DNA from 3 places in the Anoxybacillus eryuanensis genome. Region 2 is predicted to be linked to each of the others. Evidence: riboswitches for the same ligand, from Rfam matches in the RefSeq annotation. Region 2 holds a riboswitch; each other region holds the start of a gene.
The links. Region 2 has a riboswitch for S-adenosylmethionine ahead of mtnW (2,3-diketo-5-methylthiopentyl-1-phosphate enolase). Riboswitches for the same ligand answer to the same signal wherever they lie in the genome.
Positions count from the first base shown of each region.

Region 1: it holds a riboswitch for S-adenosylmethionine, as region 2 does, so the genes downstream of both, HNQ84_RS02075 (bifunctional homocysteine S-methyltransferase/methylenetetrahydrofolate reductase) here and mtnW (2,3-diketo-5-methylthiopentyl-1-phosphate enolase) in region 2, are expected to answer to the same signal.
Region 3: it holds a riboswitch for S-adenosylmethionine, as region 2 does, so the genes downstream of both, metK (methionine adenosyltransferase) here and mtnW (2,3-diketo-5-methylthiopentyl-1-phosphate enolase) in region 2, are expected to answer to the same signal.

Region 1 covers NZ_JBPODS010000001.1:386,730-390,004, forward strand. Annotated here, with positions in the region: gene HNQ84_RS02060 (BMP family lipoprotein) at 1-659, opposite strand, end outside; gene HNQ84_RS02065 (YajQ family cyclic di-GMP-binding protein) at 827-1,318, shown strand; gene HNQ84_RS02070 (hypothetical protein) at 1,305-1,472, opposite strand; SAM riboswitch class I at 1,670-1,772, shown strand; gene HNQ84_RS02075 (bifunctional homocysteine S-methyltransferase/methylenetetrahydrofolate reductase) at 1,841-3,275, shown strand, end outside.
Region 2 covers NZ_JBPODS010000001.1:231,761-235,035, forward strand. Annotated here, with positions in the region: gene HNQ84_RS01245 (methylthioribulose 1-phosphate dehydratase) at 1-166, opposite strand, end outside; gene HNQ84_RS01250 (2-hydroxy-3-keto-5-methylthiopentenyl-1-phosphate phosphatase) at 163-819, opposite strand; gene mtnW (2,3-diketo-5-methylthiopentyl-1-phosphate enolase) at 816-2,039, opposite strand; SAM riboswitch class I at 2,099-2,208, opposite strand; gene HNQ84_RS01260 (pyridoxal phosphate-dependent aminotransferase) at 2,298-3,275, opposite strand, start outside.
Region 3 covers NZ_JBPODS010000014.1:27,006-30,280, forward strand. Annotated here, with positions in the region: gene asnB (asparagine synthase (glutamine-hydrolyzing)) at 1-830, opposite strand, end outside; gene metK (methionine adenosyltransferase) at 892-2,097, opposite strand; SAM riboswitch class I at 2,219-2,327, opposite strand; gene pckA (phosphoenolpyruvate carboxykinase (ATP)) at 2,502-3,275, shown strand, end outside.

The DNA of each region.
Region 1 (3,275 bases), 150 kb from region 2:
AACCCAGCCGCCGCATACAACACATCTGCGCCGTTGGCAATCATTTGTTTGGCAATTTGTGCTCCAAGCTTGTCATCACCGAAATTGCCGGCATACACTTCTTGCACGTTTGCTTCTGGCTTCACCGCTTTTACCCCTTGAATAAAGCCGTTCGCAAACTTCCGAATCAATGGCACATCCGCTCCACCAACGAAGCCGACGTTGTTTGTTTTCGTCAGCATGGCTGCGACAACACCTGCTAAAAAGCTCCCTTCATCTTCTTTAAACGTAATGGACGTAATGTTTGGGAGGTCAGATACCGCGTCAATTAATATAAATTGCTGTTTCGGATATTTTTTGGCGACTTTTTCTAAATCTTGTTGCACCATAAAACCGAGTCCGATGACGAGATCGTTTCCTGCTTCAACGAGTTCTGTTAACCCTTTTTCATACGTTCCTGTTTCTTTTAACTCACGGTAGTCAAAAAAGATGCCGAGCTCATCTCTCGCTTTCATTAACCCTTGAAATGCCGAGTCGCTAAACGATTGATCGCCAAGTCCAACGTCTGATAACATAATTCCCACTTTTATTCGCTCTTTCGGCTGAAAGGAGCTCGTTTGTGAACACCCAGCGGCAAGCAACAAAACAAATGCCATCATGAGTGAAATCATTTTTTTCATAAAATTCCCTCATCTCCTTATCTTTCGATCAAATCTCACTTCATTTATTATATCGACAACATTCGACAGTTTGTTTACTTTTTATATATAAAGATTTTGTAAAGTTGTTCATATGTCAACAATCGACTATAATGGAAACACAACGAATTTATATTGAGGTGATGTATATGTCAAAAGAAAGTTCATTTGATATTGTGTCGAAAGTCGATTTGTCAGAAGTAACAAACGCCGTCAACATCGCGTTAAAAGAAATTCAAAACCGCTATGATTTTAAAGGAAGCAAAAGCGACATTTCACTTGAAAAAGATGAACTCATTTTAATTTCTGACGATGAATTTAAGCTCGAGCAACTCAAAGACGTGCTCATCGGCAAGCTCATTAAGCGCGGTGTGCCAACGAAAAACATTCAATACGGAAAAATTGAACCCGCCTCTGGCGGAACGGTGCGCCAACGTGCCAAACTCGTTCAAGGCATCGACAAAGACAATGCGAAAAAAATTAACACAATCATTAAAAATACAGGTTTAAAAGTAAAAAGTCAAATTCAAGAAGACCAAATTCGCGTCAGCGGCAAAAGTAAAGACGATCTACAAAAAGTGATTGCCGCCATTCGCGAAGCAGACTTGCCAATCGACGTCCAATTCGTCAACTATCGTTAAGAAGGCGCACAGCCTTCTTTTTTAAAAAGATAAATAAGTTAGAAATTTCAGATATATAAAACTGTCTAGCTCCAAGCGCCATCGGCTCGAATCGCTCCACCCCTTCTTTCGGCGGCAACACATTGAGTTTGCGTCCTTGAAATATCCCACGCAAGCCAAAGCTTTGATTTGGATGAGCCTCCTCGGTGGGGCTTGTGCGCTCTTCGTGGAGCCAAGGATGGCGACATTTCGCCGTTGCCCGCAGGATGCGGGCTGCCTTTAGGCGAAATTGGGGCGCTTTGCGCTTTTCCGATTAAAAATAGTTGAATATTTCTAAAAAATCAGTTACATTTATGAGTAACTTCATATAACATCTTATCGAGAGAAGGGGAGGGACTGGCCCGATGAACCTTCAGCAACCTGACGATCGTCAAGGTGCTAAGTCCAGACAAGCGATTCGCTTGGAAGATAAGAAGGAGCGCACAACGTCTTCTTCTTATGGAGAAGACTTTTTTAGTTTGAAAAAGAAACGGAGGAATGGACGTGGGACTGTTAGACGATTTAAAACAACGCATCGTCATCGCCGATGGAGCGATGGGGACATTATTATATGCGCACGGCATCGATCGTTGTTTTGAAGAATTAAACGTAACAAAACCGGAAGAAATCGTTCATATTCACGAAGCGTATATCGAAGCAGGCGCTGAAGTGATCCAAACGAACACATATGGCGCCAACTATGTAAAACTTGCTCGCTACGGCTTGCAAGACGATGTCAAAGAAATCAATAAAGCGGCTGTCCAACTTGCCAAACAAGCCTCAAAAGGACGCGCCTACGTGCTCGGTACGATCGGAGGATTGCGCAGCACAAACAAAAGCACGATTTCGCTTGAAGAAGTGAAACGGACGTTCCGTGAACAGCTGTATGTGTTGTTAGACGAAGAAGTTGACGGACTTTTACTTGAAACGTATTACGATTTCGAAGAATTGCAAACCGTTCTTTCCATCGCTCGGAAAGAAACGACGTTGCCGATCATCGCCCACGTCACGCTTCATGACATTGGCGTCTTGCAGCACGGCATACCGCTTGCTGAAGCGCTTCGTCAGTTAGAACTACTTGGCGCCGATGTCGTCGGCTTAAACTGTCATCTCGGTCCATATCATATGTTGCGTTCGCTCGAAGAAGTGCCGATTCCAACGCGCGCCTTTTTATCGGTGTACCCGAACGCGAGCTTGCCACAATACCGCGACGGACGATTCATTTACGAAACGAGCGAACAATATTTTGAAGAAACAGCCCGCGCGTTTCGTGATCAAGGAGTACGACTCATTGGTGGCTGTTGTGGCACGACGCCAAAACATATTGCCGCGATTGCTCGCGCCCTTCCCGATCGCACACCTGTATATAAAAAAGAAGTAAAACAACGACATACAATCGTCGTTCAAGAAGCAGAACAAACGAAAGAGCCTTCCCTCGCCGACATCGCACGCACACGACGTTCGATTATCGTTGAGCTCGATCCGCCAAAAAAACTCGGCTTAACGAATTTTTTAGAAGGCGCAAAAGCGTTAAAAGAAGCACATATTGATGCGCTAACGCTTGCCGACAACTCGCTTGCGACACCGCGCATTAGCAACGTCGCCGTCGGAACGATCGTCAAACAACAGCTAAATATGCGCCCACTTATTCATATTACATGCCGTGACCGCAACTTAATCGGCTTGCAGTCGCATTTAATGGGGCTTCATACGCTCGGCATGACCGACGTGCTCGCTTTAACCGGTGATCCGTCCAAAGTCGGCGATTTTCCAGGCGCAACGTCCGTATACGATTTATCATCATTTGACCTCATTTCATTAATTCGGCAATTTAACGAAGGGCTTTCGTATTCAGGTAAACCGCTCGGACAAAAAACGAACTTTTCCATCGCTGCGGCCTTTAACCCGAATGTGCGCCATTTAGATAAAGCAGTGAAAC
Region 2 (3,275 bases):
CTTCCGGTGTTTCTTTTCGTTTATCTTTTCCGCTCGCAGTGACAAGAAACGTAAGCGGCTCATCGCTCACTTTTATCGACAAGTTGCCACTCGTCGCCATAAACCAGTCGCGCGCCGCCAGCTCTCGTTTCACCTCGGCAAGCTCTGCCCATTTTTGTTGTCTCACGCGACCACCTCGCTTTCTTTTAACACGTCAATGACATCATAAAACGTCGTAAACGGCGTATGCGGCAAGTGGAGCTCACGGCATTTTTCAAGTAAAAAGTCGCGCGCCATGACGTGATCGGCTAGTTTGGCCGCTGCCAAGTCGGTAATGGAGTCGCCAATGACGATCGTTTTTGCCCCTTTTGGCGCAAGTTTTCGAAGAAGCGACGGCTTGCAGCAGCCACATCCGTTTTGACAATGTTCATCGCACGCATACGGCCACGTAATGCGGATCGTTTCCCCGCTAAAATCGGCGCTGTTACAAAAAATGCGCTCTTTTTCAACGAGTCCGTGAAGAAGTGGATACACGAAAAAGTCAATGCCGCCGCTCACAATATAAAGCGGGATTTGTCGTTCGTTCGTAAATGCAACAAAGTCGGAAAATCCGTCGCGAATGCGCGCGGTGTCAAGTAAAAATTGCACGATGTCTTCTTTCAGCGTCGTCGGCAACAACGAAAACATCCGACCGACCCCTTGTTGTACGGAACATCTTTGCGCAAGTATATCGTCTTTGATCGCTTCCCACTCCGGCGGAGCAAACTGTTTCATAAGCGCAATAATGTTATCGTTTAACGTAATCGTTCCGTCAAAGTCGCAAAAAATGATCGGCCTCATGATGCGCTCCCCCATAAGTCAAGCGCTTGTTGCAACGCTTCGTTTTCTTTTGCTGCGTCATGAAGCGAACGCCCAGCGAGCACCGCTTCTACTGCGGCACGAAACGCTTGCCCACCGCCAACCGCTCCGCTCGGATGCCCGTGCACGCCACCGCCTGCGTTAATGATGGAGTCGATGCCAAAGTCGCGCACAAGAAGCGGCACAAGCCCCGGATGAATGCCGGCAGATGGGACAGGAAACGCGCGCAAAAATGGTTCTTCTTTCGTTAATTCATTAGCGATCGCAAGCGTCTGTTCTTTTTCAAGCGCGACGCTTCCGTACGGTGATGGAAAGAGCGAAAAGTCCGCCCCTGCCATGCGCAACAGTTTTCCAAGAAGCAAAGCGTAGCTTACGCCATATACGCGCGATGAGGCGATCGCTCCGCTAAATGACGGATGCGCCATAATCGGCAAACGAATGTCATCATCTTCACGAAGCGCTTGCAACACATCAAGCCCATATGTAAACACGTTAAACAATAATACGTCCGCGCCAAGCTCCGCTGCTTTCTTCGCTTTTTCTTTTAACTGAAACGTTTTTCCGGTTAAGTTCACCGCATATAACGTCCGATGCCCTGTTTGTTCGTACACTTCCTGAAGCGCCTGTTTTCCTGCCACGATGCGCTTGTCAAACGGTGTGAGGTCGTTGTCAAATAAAATTTCATCGTCTTTCACAAGATCAACGCCGCCGAGCGCTTGTAGCTTCAATTGTTCAGTGACGTATCGTAAATCGCGCCCGATGACCGCTTTAAAAATGCTCATGACAAGCGGACGGTGAAAGACGCCAAGTTTTTCGCGAATGCCGTCAATGCCAAAGCGCGGACCAGGGAATGCGCGCTTCAGTTCGTCGGAAAACGTTAAGTCAATCAGTTTAATCGTTCCGTCAAGCGACAATTTGCCAAATGTCGTTGTCAAAATGGCAGGCAAATCGGCACTAAAATTGACGCTCGGATACGAAATGCGCACAAGCGCGCGTTTTAGTCTTTTTCCAAAAAACGTATTGACACGCTCGTCTTCCTCTAGCTCTTCAATCGACTGAACGATGCCTTTATGTTTTTTTAACTGTTCTTGTTCCAGTTGCGGTAAATCAGTCCACGACCCGATGGTCAGTCCAAGCGCGATACCTTCTGCTTTTTTCGCTAAATCTTTGTCGTCATGAATCAAATATGTTGCGGTAATCATATGTCCACCCCTTTACAAATAAAAAACCTCTTCATAAGAAGAGGCTAATTGTTCGTCTCTTCTTATCTCTCAGCGTATTGCTGCGAGAATTAGCACCGTGCTTAAACAGCTGTTTAAGTCGGTTGCCGGGCTTCATCGGGCTCGTCCCTCCGCCTACTCTTGATAAGAATTTGTAATGTATTTAATTTTTTGAACAGTTCGTTTTTCATAAATTTACTTCGGATTATGACAGCACATGTTGCATTTGTCAATCATTTTTTAAAAAAGTTGCAGTTGCCCGATGCGCCAAGCCGCTTCTTTTAATCTTTCTTCGCTTGTCAATAGCCCTGTGCGCACATACCCTTCCCCATGTTCACCAAACCCGATCCCCGGAGCGACCGCCACGTGCGCTTGTTTAAGCAACAGATCGGCAAACGTCTCAGACGTATAGCCGTTTGGCACCGGAAGCCAAGCGAAAAACGAACCTGATGGCGCTTGGACGTTCCAACCGATGTCACGTAAAGCGTGAACAAACGTATTTCGTCTTGCTTCATACGTGGCGACAAGCTCAGCGACGCATTGTTGCGACTCGAGTAGCGCAACTGCTGCCGCTTCTTGAATAGCACCGAACATGCTGACGTACAAATGGTCTTGGAGCACGTTGATCGCTTCAATCATGCTTTCGTTGCCGACCGCAAAGCCGATGCGCCACCCTGCCATATTGTACGTTTTCGAAAACGTATAAATTTCAATGCCGACGTCTTTTGCCCCTTCGACTTGTAAAAAGCTGACCGGCTTTTTCCCATCAAAGCCAATCGCTCCGTATGCGAAATCGTGCACGACAGCGATATGATGTTTTTCCGCAAATGAAACCGTTTCTTGAAAAAACGATTCCGTTGCTGTCGCGCCTGTCGGATTGTTCGGATAGTTTAAAAACATTAATTTTGCCTCGCGAACGACGTCTTTCGGTAGCTCATCGTAGTTTGGCAAAAAACTGTTTTCCGCCCGTAGCGGCATCATTTCCATGCGCGCCCGCGCAAGCACGACTCCCGACCAATAGTCCGGATAACCGGGATCGGGAACGAGCACCACGTCTCCCGGGTTTAATAAACAAAGCGGCATTTCGACAAGCCCAGCTTTTCCGCCAAATAAAATGGCGACTTCTTTTTCTGGGTCAATCGTCACCCCGTATTCGCGCTCGTAAAACGTAGCGACCGCCTCTTTTACAAACGAATAGCCGCGAAATGGTGAATATTT
Region 3 (3,275 bases), on a different contig from region 2:
TGTTTAGCTATCGCAACAACAAGGGAAGAATCAATCCCACCGGATAAAAAAGAACCGACAGGCACATCGCTACGCATATGCACTTCAATCGATTTGAATAGTGCATCGCGAATATCACTAATCCACTTTTCTTCTGATTGATGGATCGGCGTAAATGTTGGGGTAAAATAACGAACAAACATCGGTTGCTCGCCAATTTTTTTCTTGATATAATGCCCAGGCTTCAGTCTAAAAATATTTGCTGTCATTGTAAGTGGCTCTGGCACATATTGAAACGTTAAATAATGATGGAGTGCTTCTCTGTTGATATCTCCATCAATTGCTAATAAGAGGCTTTTCTTTTCCGAAGCAACGAGAAGACGATCATCTTCAATCGTATAAAAAAATGGCTTAATACCAAACGGATCGCGTGCAGCAAATACTATTTTTTCTTCTTTATCCCAAATGACGAAAGCAAACATACCGCGCAATTGCTGAACACAAGCCTCTTTTGTTTCAGCATATAACGCTAAAATAACTTCTGTATCTGAATGTGTCGTAAATTTATATCCTTTTTGCTCAAGTTGCTCGCGCAATTCAATATAGTTGTAGATTTCTCCATTAAAAATAATCCAATATCGATCATTTTCATAGGAAAGCGGCTGATGACCTGCCTCTAAATCAATAATGCTCAGACGACGAAAAGCAAAATGCACATGCTCATCGAAAAAATATCCTTCGTCATCTGGTCCACGATGAATAATCGCATCATTCATCTGACGAAACGTCTGTTTCCATTCACCGCATATTTGATTTGGTTGATCATATATAACCCCAACAAAGCCACACATGTTTTCACCCCGTTTCACTAACAAATAGAGAGAGCTACATGACGTAACTCTCTCCCTTTTCTTACTTCGCTAACTGTAACGCTTGTTGTTTTAATGCTTCTGCTTTATCAGTACGCTCCCAAGGAAGATCAATATCTGTGCGACCAAAGTGACCGTAAGCAGCTGTTTGTTTGTAAATTGGACGGCGAAGATCAAGCATTTTGATGATGCCTGCTGGGCGAAGGTCAAAATTGTTGCGCACCACTTCAATTAATACATCTTCAGATACTTTACCTGTGCCGAACGTATCAATGGAAATTGATACTGGTTGCGCCACACCGATCGCATACGCTAACTGCACTTCACATTTATCTGCAAGACCTGCTGCAACGATGTTTTTCGCTACGTAACGAGCGGCATATGCTGCCGAACGGTCTACTTTCGTTGGGTCTTTTCCTGAGAATGCTCCACCACCGTGACGAGCATAACCACCGTACGTGTCAACGATAATTTTGCGTCCTGTTAACCCTGCATCACCTTGTGGGCCGCCGATCACGAAACGACCTGTTGGGTTAATGAAATATTTTGTGTTTTCATCGATCAACTCCGCTGGAACAACAGGTTGAATGACATGCTCTTTAATGTTGCGTACAATTTGATCTTGTGTAATTTCTGGATGATGTTGTGTAGAAACAACGATCGTATCGATACGTACAGGTTTGCCGTTTTCATCATACTCCACTGTCACTTGCGTTTTTCCGTCTGGACGTAAATAAGGTAAGATATCTTCTTTCCGCACTTCAGCTAGACGGCGCGCAAGTTTATGTGCGAGCGAAATTGGAAGCGGCATAAGCTCTTTCGTTTCGTTGCACGCGAAGCCAAACATTAATCCTTGGTCACCTGCACCGATCGCCTCGATTTCTTCATCTGTCATTTGCCCTTCACGAGCTTCTAACGCTTTGTCAACACCCATCGCAATATCTGGAGATTGCTCATCAATTGATGTTAATACAGCGCACGTATCTGCATCAAAGCCGTATTTTGCGCGCGTATAGCCAATTTCACGAATCGTTTCACGGACAATTTTCGGAATATCTACATATGTAGATGTTGTAATTTCCCCGCTCACTAAAACAAGCCCTGTTGTTACGCTCGTTTCACACGCAACACGCGCATTTGGATCATTCGCTAAAATCGCATCTAAAATCGCATCGGAAATTTGGTCACAAATTTTATCCGGATGCCCTTCCGTTACAGATTCAGACGTAAACAGACGACGTTTAGGCATTCAAACATTCCTCCTCAATAATAATGACAAATGATACGGTACTCATCCCTCTTATTATGGTCTATCGTGAAAAAAACCTTTCCTTCAGAGGAAAGGTTTTTGCATTTGTCTGCGCCTTTCACTCTTATCGTTCAAGGGCGTTCCCTTGCCACAGGTTAGCACCTTTTCACATACGTGACGGTTGCTGGGTTTCATCGGGCCTGTCTCCCTCCACCAACTCGGGATAAGAGTATCCGTTCATCTCAGCATCATATCACATATATCATCAGCGAGTCAACGTTTTTTCTACTGTAATGATTTTGAAAATAAATTCAAGAAAAATACACGAATTAGTATGGACTATTTATTAAAATGTGTTATACTTTTTACATAAAGATAAATCAAACAAAGGTAGGTTTTGTCCAATGAATTCCATTGAACTGACAAACAAATTATCGACACTCTTACAAAGGGATGGGGTTTTTCATAACTTATCTGTACCACGACTAGTAGAGAAGGTATTAACTCGGAAAGAAGGCATTCTTACTTTATCAGGAGCGATTTGTGCAACAACAGGAAAATATACAGGTCGCTCCCCGAAAGATAAATATATTGTCGAAGAGCCATCCGTGAAACATAAAATTGATTGGGGAACTGTCAATCAGCCAATTTCTGAAGAAGTATTTGATAAACTTTACAACAAAGTAATCGACTACTTAATGACAAAAGAAGAATTGTTTGTATTTAATGGCTTCGCAGGCGCTGATCCAGCTTATCGTTTGCCGATTCAAGTTGTCAACGAATTTGCTTGGCATAACTTATTCGCCCATCAGTTGTTCATTCGTCCAACAACGGAAGAATTACAAGCGCATGAGCCACAATTTACAGTCATTTCTGCTCCAACATTTAAAGCCGATCCAGCCGTTGACGGCACGCGTTCAGAAACGTTTATTATCATCTCGTTTGAACGTCGCACTGTGCTAATTGGTGGAACAGAATATGCAGGTGAAATGAAAAAATCAATTTTCTCCGTCATGAACTTCTTATTGCCAGAGCAAGGAATCTTCCCGATGCACTGCTCAGCAAACGTAGGTCAAGAAGGCGATGTCGCGCTCTTTTTTGGTTTATCAGGGACAGGGAAAACGACGCTTTCTGCTGATCCAAACCGTCGCTTAATTGGCGATGACGAGCACGGTTGG